DNA from 3 places in the Mesorhizobium sp. B3-1-9 genome. Region 3 is predicted to be linked to each of the others. Evidence: predicted binding sites of a transcription regulator. Region 3 holds the regulator's gene; each other region holds the start of a gene.

Evidence for each region. Region 3 encodes PhoB, which activates phosphate uptake and scavenging genes when phosphate is short. Its sites were predicted from a motif close to TGTCATNNANCTGTCAT; they were not measured.
Region 1: FJW07_RS11985 (esterase-like activity of phytase family protein) is a predicted target of PhoB. The motif match lies at 1,792-1,808, and genes of this name have one in related genera.
Region 2: FJW07_RS06950 (RNA degradosome polyphosphate kinase) is a predicted target of PhoB. The motif match lies at 1,920-1,936, and genes of this name have one in related genera.

What each region holds. Positions count from the first base shown of each region.
Region 1 covers NZ_VFTJ01000005.1:306,547-309,796, reverse strand. The annotation lists gene FJW07_RS11990 (MATE family efflux transporter) at 1-108, opposite strand, end outside; gene FJW07_RS11985 (esterase-like activity of phytase family protein) at 211-1,692, opposite strand; gene FJW07_RS11980 (LacI family DNA-binding transcriptional regulator) at 1,859-2,884, opposite strand; gene FJW07_RS11975 (Gfo/Idh/MocA family oxidoreductase) at 3,083-3,250, shown strand, end outside.
Region 2 covers NZ_VFTJ01000003.1:139,851-143,100, forward strand. The annotation lists gene FJW07_RS06930 (TIGR02117 family protein) at 1-189, shown strand, start outside; gene FJW07_RS06940 (FAD-dependent monooxygenase) at 348-1,580, opposite strand; gene FJW07_RS06945 (zinc-finger domain-containing protein) at 1,596-1,841, opposite strand; gene FJW07_RS06950 (RNA degradosome polyphosphate kinase) at 2,094-3,250, shown strand, end outside.
Region 3 covers NZ_VFTJ01000020.1:73,973-77,222, forward strand. The annotation lists gene FJW07_RS26165 (ROK family protein) at 1-813, shown strand, start outside; gene phoB (phosphate regulon transcriptional regulator PhoB) at 1,137-1,826, opposite strand; gene phoU (phosphate signaling complex protein PhoU) at 1,843-2,550, opposite strand; gene pstB (phosphate ABC transporter ATP-binding protein PstB) at 2,571-3,250, opposite strand, start outside.

The DNA of each region.
Region 1 (3,250 bases), on a different contig from region 3:
CAGCACGTTGGAGCCCAGCACCGGCAGGGCGAACAGAAGCAGCGTGCGCGGAATGGGGCCGCTGGTCAGGTCGCCGGTCCGCCGGCGGGTGGGCTTCTTGTCATCCATGGCAGCACCGAAAATGAATCAGGCCCGCGATGGTATCGCAGGCCTGATGGTCATGCATCCTTTTCAGGATCAGTGGGATGACGGGCAATCGCCCGTCAGCGCCTACTGGCCGGCGACAGTGTTCCCAGACAGGCCGGGGAGCGTCACCTGATAGACGAGGAAGGTGGTGTCGACGTCGGCTCCATCCTCGGCCTTGTACGAAGCGCCGACCTGGAAGCCGTCCTGAGTGAGGAAGTCGTTGTCGTTGGCGACGAACAGGAAATAGTCGTCGGGCAGCTTTGGATCGAGCACGGAGACCAGCGACATCGCCTCCCACTTCTCCGAAAGGTTGTCCTTGTCGTTCGGAGCGCCATTGTGCAGGCCGAAGCGGCCGAGCTCGCCCTTGTCGTTGATGTCGATGAACGAGGTAAGCTTGGCCGGCGTCACCGACGGGTCGAGCACGCCCTTCGGCGCGACCGGCTTGTCGGCCGGGTCGAACGGACCGTTGGCGGTATCGGTGGCGGCGGAAAGGTCGACGATCTCGATCTTGCGATAGAGCGACTCGTCGCCCTTGAGACCCTGGCCGTTGCCCGAGTCGCGCGCCAGCATCAGGAAGCTCTTGTCGGAGAGCGCGACGATCTCGCTCTGCGCGGCCACCTTGGTCTTGCCTTTGGCATCCTTGAACACCGGCAGCGGCACGACATATTCGTGCGCCAGCTTGAGGTGGGCGAGGTCGGAAGCATCATAGACCAGCGCGCGGGTGTTCTGGCGGGTCGAGCCGGAATCGCCGCCGTCCTGGCGGGCCGCCGACTGCAGCACGGCGATCAGGAACTTGCCGTCGGGCGTCATCGACATGCCTTCGAGCCCCTGGTTGTTCTGGCGGCCGGTCTCCGGGTCCTTCGGATCGGGCTCGGCGGCGCCCAGGCCGGGGTTGTCGGAAGCGAAATTCGGCTTGCCGTGGCGCATCGGCACAAGGGCCGCGGGCGGTTGCGTCGCCGACATCAGGTGGCCGTCGGCCGAAAAACGGTAGATGTTGGGGCCATATTCGTCGGAGATGAACATCGTGCCGTCCGCCAGCCGTGCGATCGCTTCGTTATCCAACGCCAGCTTGCCGTTGTCGGCCTGCGGCAGGATCGGCATGTCGCCGGCGGCTTCGCGCACGCCGTTCAACGGATCGAGGCCGGTGGCGTCGGCGCCCTTGTCGTCGGTCAACAGCATCGTGTCGGCGAGCGTCGCTTTCACGCCAGACTGTTCCTGTCCGGCGGCGGGCGCCGCGCCGGGGGCAGTCGGGGCCAGCTCGATCGAGATGGTGTTGAGGCGCGGGCGATAATCGGTGGTGCCGACGACATTGTAACCGCGGTCCGGCAGCAGCCAGAGCGAGCCCTTGTAGCCGGCGCCGTCACGCGCCCAGGACTTGGTGTCGATCGCCATGCCGGACCCTGAACCGAAGGTCTCGCCGAACTTGTCCTTCTGGCTGGCCGGGATGCGGCCGATGCCGACCAGCCCCTTGTTGACATAGGCGACGCCATCGGCGAGCGCCGGGGTGAGGGCGGTGAACAGGGCAAGCGCCGCGCCGAGCGCGACGGTTCGGTTAAGGTGTTTCATCGATATCCCCTTTTGACGAGCAGAGCGGCCAGTGGCTCAAAAAGGCGCGGCATCGACGATGCGGCCAGCCCTGGCCGCCAAGCGGTCTAGGACGTGAACGTGATGGTTGCGTGACAGGCGGAGGTTCTTTCCTTCTTCCACAGGGGGAGAAGGAAAGCGCTTCCGCTCAATCGCTCTCCCGAACGACCAGCTCCAGCGGCCAAACCTCGCGGATGATGCGTGTGCCTTCGGGGGCGGCGAAGGCGGGAAGCGAGGCGAGCAGCATCTCGGCCAGTCTCCGGCCCATCGGCTCAAGCGATGGACGGAAGGCTGTCAGAGTCGGCGAGAAATAGCGGCAGAGCGGCGTGTCGACGATGACGGTCACGGCGATGTCGTGGCCCGGCCGGATGCCCATCTCGGCCAGTGCCTTGCAGCCGCCGAGCGCCATGGCGTCGTTGTTGAAGATGATTGCCGTCGGTCGGTCCTTGGAGAGCATGACGCGCGGCGTCACTTGGTAGCCGCCGGCCTCGTTGATGAAGCCGTCGGCGATCAGGCCGGGATCGACCTCGATGCCGTGCCGCTTCAGCGCCTTGCGATAGCCGTCGAGGAAGAGATATCCGAAATTGAGGTTGAGCGCCGGGCGGATGGCGGCGATGCGACGATGGCCGCGCGCGACCAGCCGGTCGACCGCGTCGCTGCCCGCCTTCTCGAAATCGAGATCGAGCGAAGGGTAGGACTTGCCGCCCGAGCGGCTGCGGCCGAGCGTTGCGAAGGGAAAGCCTCGCTCGGTCAGATAGTCGATGCGTTCGTCCTCGCGCCGGGTCCAGGCCAGCACCACCGCGTCGGCGCGGCGGGTCTCGACGACGCGGCGCAGGCGCTCCTGCTGGTAGTCACCAGGCGCGCCCATCACCACGATCAGGTCGAGCCCGCTTTCGGCCAGCCGCGCCTGCAGGCCGGTCAGGAACGGGATGAAGAACGGCTCGCCATATTGCTGGTCACCGGGATGCGGCTGCAGCATGAAGGCGACGGAATGGGTGGCGCCTTGCCGCAAGCTGCGGCCGGACTGGTTGGGCGCGTAGTTCAGCAGCTTGGCGGCTTCCAGCACGCGCCGGCGGGTGTCGGCATTGACGTCGGCGCGGCCGTTCAGCGCCCGCGACACGGTGCCGATCGAAATGTTCAGGTGACGCGCAAGGTCGTGGATGCTGGACGCCAAGGACGGTTCTCCCCCTGCCTTGGCTAGCACCGGCTGCCGCTCAGGCCAAGGCTTCGGGACAATTTTCGACAAGCAGCCGATTGACATTCTACGCCATCGGGTGTGTTCTCGTAAACGTTTACGGAAAAACGTTTACGGTTGATGCCGCGGATGCCGTGACACTCGGCCTGGAGGGGCCGAGCCGAGGAGGAGTGCTGGATGATGAAGGTCGTCCTGGTCGGGTGCGGAGCCATGAGCAAGCACTGGCTCGATGCCGCAAGGCGGATCGACGGGCTCGCCATTGCCGGCCTTGTCGATCTCGATGCCGAACGGGCGCAAGCGAGGGCGCGCGAATACGGGCTCTCCAATGCAGTGGTCAGCACAAGC
Region 2 (3,250 bases), on a different contig from region 3:
GGCCCGATGGCGATCGAGAATGCTGGGTATTCAACCTACGACCGCTTCTACGAAGCCAACGGCCATTTCAACGCCCTGGTCGGCTGCAACACCTGGACGGCGGCTGCGCTGCGCACCGCCGGCCTGCGCACGGGATGGTGGAACCCGCTGCCGGTGACGCTGTGGTGGTCGTTGCGGTTGTATGATTAATGCATGTCGCGCAAAAGTGTGCAGCGGTTTTGCGATAACGACATGCATGAAAACAAAGGCTAAAGCGCGTCGCCTGAATCCGCTTCAGCGCGACGCGCTTTAGTAACAATTGGCGAGCGCCTCGTTCCTTCGCGCCGCCTATCCGGTCGCCTGCCGCTCTATCGCCTGACCACCTTCCGCTCCTCCCAGCCATAGAGCCAGTCCAAGTCCGCGGCGAGCTTCTCCGCCGGCCGCGTCGCCAGCACCAGGTTTCGGGCGATCGCCACCGGTCCCCTGGCATGCCAGGCCAAGCGATTGAGCGCGCCGCGTTTCAGCACCTTTTCGACGCGCGGCCGTCTGAGATTCTCCCAAACCGTCAGGCTCTGCCTTGGATCGCCCGGAAAATCGGCGACCAGATTGGCGAGCATCGAGGCGTCCTCGATCCCCATCGCCGCGCCTTGGGCCGCGAACGGCGTCATGGCATGCGCGGCGTCACCGATCAGCGCGATGCCGTCCGGCGTTGCCCAGCGGCGCTGCTCGACCGTGTGAATGGGGAACGCCGTCCAGGGGCCGGCGAGTGCTACGAGCCTCGACAGTGCCGCCGCCGTGCCTCGGATGGCGCCTGAGAGGATCGCAGGGTCCGCATGACCGGACCAGCCTTCGGCGATACGCTCGCCCTTGGTGAAGGCCGCAAGGTTGAAGGCGCGGCCCTTGCTCACCGGATAGGCGACCATGTGGAAGCCGGGATGCAGGAAGGTGGTGACGCAGTTTGCGGCGCCGATTTGCGCAAAGGCCTGGCCGGCGGCACTTTCCGCAGGGACCGTCGCGCGCCAGGCGAGCTCACCCGAAAAGCGACTCGCCGCAAAGCCGGCCGTCCTGGCAAGCCCCGCGCGAAGCGAAGACCAAACGCCGTCGGCTGCAACCAGCAAACCGCATGCGACATCCGTCGCCTTGCCGTCGATCTCGACCGTCGCGGTAACGCTTTGCGGGTCGACGGCAAAGCCGGTAACGCGCGCACCGGTGACAAGCGCGATACCGGGCCGTTCCGCCACCGCCGCCATCAGCGCCGCCTGCAGGTCGGCGCGGTGCGCCACGAGATAGGGCGCCCCCCAGCGCTTTTCTGCGGTTTCCCCAAGCGGCACGCGCGCCAGCTCTCGCAGGCTTCCCGCGTCCTTCAGCACCACCGCTTGCGGCCGGATCGCGTTGGGCAGCAGGCGGTCGAGCACGCCGAGCCGGCGCAGGATGCGGGTCGCGTTGGGGGAAAGCTGGAGGCCGGCACCGGCCGCTTCGAGTTGCCTGGCCTGCTCGAACAGTGTTACCGGGAAGCCACGCTCGGCAAAGGCAAGCGCCGCCACGAGCCCGGCAATGCCAGCCCCGGCGATGACGATCTGCCGGGACCTTATTTCAGTCATGGTTGATCGGGGCGATCAGGCGGCCTGATCGACATAGAGGCAGCCGGCCGGCTGCGTTTCCGTCACCTTCAGCGACGGTGAATAGCGGTAGAGCGTCGAGCAGTAAGGGCAGACCTTTTCATTGTCGTCGCCCATGTCGAGGAACACGTGCGGATGGTCGAAAGGCGGATTGGCGCCGGTGCACATGAATTCCTTGACGCCGATCTCGATGACCGGGTGGCCCGCGTCGTTCTGGAAATGGGGAATGCTGCCGCCTGCCATCGTCGTCTCCAATTGGGTTCGGCCAGTGGGTGTGACCAGTCTGCATCTGGAGCATAACAGGTCCGTTTGCAAGATCGATGAAATCAAACTGTCGCAAAAGGCTGGCAGAGGATAAGTTGAGCCGGTTAAGCGCATGGGGCCGGTGTCGGAGCGATTCCGTGACGATCATGCGTCACAAAGACATGTTAGAGCGTCGTTGAACGGCAATATGCGGCGCCTCCTAGGGACGGCTGCGGGCAAGAGCGGGAAACCATGAACGAACTGAAGCCTGTGCAGAGCGAGTTCATCACCGTCGAGGCGGCAAGCCCGGACGGGGGCAATCCCGACCGTTTCGTCAACCGCGAATTTTCCTGGCTGCAATTCAACCGCCGCGTGCTGGAGGAATCGCTGAACGAGCATCATCCGCTGCTCGAACGCGTCCGCTTCCTGTCGATCTCGGCCGCCAATCTCGACGAATTCTTCATGGTCCGCGTCGCCGGCCTTGCCGGCCAGGTGCGCGAGGGCATCGCGCTGAAGAGCCCCGACGGCCGCACGCCCGAGCAGCAGCTCGAGCAATTGCTGCGCGAGGTCGAGCGTCTGCAGGAGGACCAGCAGAAGAGCCTCTCGGCGCTGATGGTCCTGCTCAACAAGGAAGGCATCGAAAGCATCACCCGCGATGCGCTGACCAAGGACGAGAAGGCCTGGCTGGAGGAGCATTTCCAGGAACAGGTTTTCCCGGTGCTGACGCCGCTGTCGATCGACCCGGCGCATCCGTTTCCGTTCATTCCCAATCTCGGTTTTTCCATCGCCCTGCAGTTGCGCCATCGCAAGAATGGCGAGGAGATGAGCGCGCTGCTGCGCTTGCCGGTGGCGCTCAAGCGTTTCATCCGCCTGCCCGACCGCAAGAACCATGTCCGCTTCATTCCGCTGGAGGAAGTGGTCGGTATCTATATCGGCAAGCTTTTCCCCGGCTACGAGGTCAAGGGCTCCGGCACGTTCCGCATCATCCGCGACAGCGACATCGAGGTCGAGGAAGAGTCGGAAGACCTGGTGCGCCTGTTCGAAACGGCGCTGAAGCGACGCCGGCGCGGCTCGGTGATCCGCATCGAGTTCGACACGCTGATGCCGGCCGCGTTGCGGGACTTCGTCGCCGGCGAGCTCGGCGTCTCGTCGAGCCGCATCAGCGTGCTCACCGGTCCGCTGGCGCTCAACCAGATCTCCGAGATCGTCGCCATTCCGCGCGACGACCTCAAATTCACGCCCTACAATCCGCGCTTTCCCGAGCGCATCCGCGAGCATGGCGGCGACTGCTTCGCCGCCATCCGCGAGAAGGACATCGTCGTCCATCATCCATACGAGTCCTTCGACGTGGTGGTGCAGTTCCTGCGCCAGGCCGCCGCCGACCCGGAAGTGGTGGCGATCAAGCAGAC
Region 3 (3,250 bases):
GTGGGCAGCGTCGCCCGCATCGCCATGGGCATTCAGGGCATCACCGATTCCCATTCACGCGCCATGCTGTGGTCGCCGATCACGCCGCTGACCGACATCCCTTTCGCCGACCTCCTCGAACGGGAATTCGGTATTCCCGCCACCATGGAGAACGACTGCAACATGATGGCGGTGGCGCTGCAATGGCGCGATCCCGAGCGCTATCGCGACGACTTCATCGCCATCCTGCTCTCGCACGGTATCGGCATGGGCCTGGTGCTGAAGGGCGCGCTGTTCAGCGGCACACATTCCTCCGGCGGCGAGTTCGGCCATATGATCCATCGTCCGGGCGGCGCGCGTTGCCGCTGCGGCCGCCGCGGCTGCGTCGAGGCCTATGCCGGCAATTACGCGATCTGGCGCAGCGCCATGGGAATAAGCGAGGATGCCACGCCGACCGACGTCGGTGACGCCGATATGCGCGCGCTGGCCGCGAAAGCCCGGCAGGAGGACGGACCCGAGCGGGAGGCTTATCGCCGGGCCGGCGAAGCACTCGGTTTCGGCCTCGGCAGCCTGTTCGCCCTTATCGACCCGGCGCCTGTCGCCATGGTCGGCGTAAGCGCGGCCGCCTTCGACCTGATCGAGCCGGCGCTGCGAGAGGCGATCGCCCAGACCGCCGGCGGCCAGCACTCGGAATCGATCTCCTTCGACACCGAGCCGAACGAACTGCCGCTTATCCGCGAAGGCTGCGCCATGCGCGCGCTGACCTTCGTCGATCAGGAGATTTTCGCGCCGGGGGTGCAGGCCAGAGCGGGGGCCGGGAAGAACGTGGCCTGAGCGAACGTGGCGCTGAAGCCGCGAATCGCACCAACGTTGGAGATTGGCCGAAGCCACGGCGACTTCGTCATTCCAGGGCGGAGCAAGGAGCGAAGCGACGCGCGCAGACCCTGGAATCCATGCCGTTACCTCGATCGTACGGTGCAGCGGTGCAGAGTTCTGCGCCATAGCGGCGCGTGGAAGTCACGGAATGGATCCTCGGGTCTGCGCTGCGTCGCTACGCTCCTTGCTCCGCCCGTGGATGACGAAGTACAAGCGTCTCGGCTACCCATCAACGTGGTTGTTGGAAGTGCCTGACCCGTCAGGACTTTGGCGTCCAGGGACTAATCCTCCCTGATCGCGTAGCCCGCCCCGCGGATGGTGCGGATGACGTCCGGCATGCGGCCGTTGTTGACCGCCTTGCGCAGGCGCCCGACATGGACGTCCACGGTGCGCTCGTCGATATAGATCGTCTCGCCCCAGACATTGTCGAGCAGCTGGCTGCGCGAGAACACGCGGCCGGGATGGCGCATCATGAATTCGAGCAGGCGGAACTCGGTCGGCCCGAGCCGGATCTCGCTCTTCTTGCGGTAGACGCGGTGCGATTCGCGGTCGAGCACGATGTCGCCGACCTTGAGCACGCTGGACAGCACCTCCGGCTTGGCGCGGCGTAGCAGCGCCTTGACGCGCGCCATGAACTCGGGCGTCGAGAACGGCTTGACCAGATAGTCGTCGGCGCCGGTCGAGAGGCCGCGCACGCGGTCGCTTTCCTCGCCGCGCGCCGTCAGCATGATGATCGGCAGCCGCTCGGTCTCGGGCCGCATCCTGAGACGCCGGCAGAGCTCGATGCCGGAAACCGCCGGCACCATCCAGTCGAGCACGAGCAGGTCGGGAACGTTTTCCTGAAGGCGGATTTCGGCCTCGTCGCCGCGGGTCACCACTTCGACCTGGTAACCCTCGGATTCGAGATTGTAGCGGAGCAGCACCCCCAGCGGCTCCTCGTCCTCCACCACCATGATGCGTGGCGCGATCATCGGGGTAACCTTTTCGTCAGGCCGCCGGCGCCGACATTGCGGTCTCGTCCTGCTTCGGACGATTGGCGGGCAATTGCGTGCCGGTCAGCACATAATAGGCGTTCTCGGCGATGTTGGTCACATGGTCGCCGATGCGCTCGAGGTTCTTGGCGCAGAACAGAAGATGCGTGCAAGCGGTGATGTTGCGCGGGTCTTCCATCATGTAGGTCAACAGCTCGCGGAAGACGGACGTGTATTTGACGTCGATGCGCTCGTCGTCGTTGCGAAGCTTGGCCAGCGCCGTGGCATCGCCCACCATATATTCCTGGATCACGGCCTGCACCTGGATCAGCACCAGCTGCGCCATCGAATCGATCGAATGCGTGAGGTCGCGCGGCGCGGCGCTGACGCCGACCGAGCCGACACGCTTGGCGATGTTCTTGGCGAGATCGCCGATGCGTTCAAGGTCGCCCGCCATGCGGATCGAGCCGACCACGTTGCGCAGGTCGTCCGCCATCGGCTGCCGCTTGGCGATCAGCGTGATGGCGCGGTCGTCGAGCTCGCGCTGACGAGCGTCCATGATGGCGTCGTCGGAGACGACGCGCTGCGCCAGCGCATTGTCGGTCTCGAGCAGCGCCCTGGTCGCACCGCCGACCATGGAGCTGGCGAGATCGCCCATGTCGTTGATGAGCCGGCTGATCTGCCTCAGATCCTCGTCGAAGGAGGCGACGGTATGTTCGGCCATGATGATGTCCTCGTATGAACTCAGCCGAAGCGGCCGGTTATGTAGTCCTGCGTGCGCTTCTCGCGAGGCGAGGTGAAGATCTTCTCGGTCCGGTCGAACTCCACCAGCTCGCCCAGATACATGAACGCCGTCTGCCGCGACACGCGCGCCGCCTGCTGCATGTTGTGGGTGACGATGACGATCGTGTAGTCGGCCTGCAACTCGTCGATCAGTTCCTCGATCTTGGCGGTCGACAGCGGATCGAGCGCCGAGGCCGGCTCGTCGAGCAGGATGACCTCGGGCTTCACCGCCACGGTACGGGCGATGCACAGGCGCTGCTGCTGGCCGCCCGAGAGGCTGAGGCCGCTGGCGTTGAGCTTGTCCTTGACCTCGGTCCACAGCGCGGCGCGCTTCAGCGCCTGCTCGACGCGGCTATCCATCTCGGCCTTGCTGATCTTCTCATAGAGCCTGACGCCGAAGGCGATGTTCTCGTAGATCGACATCGGGAACGGCGTCGGCTTCTGGAACACCATGCCGATCTTGGTGCGCAGCAGGTTGAGGTCCTGCGAGCGGTCGAGGATGTTCTTGCCGTCGAGCAGCACCTGGCCCTCGGCGCTCTGCTTCGGATAGAGCTCGTAGATGCGGTTGAGCACGCGCAGCAGCGTCGACTTCCCGCAGCCCGACGGGCCGATGAAGGCTGTGACGCTGCGCTCGGGCAGGG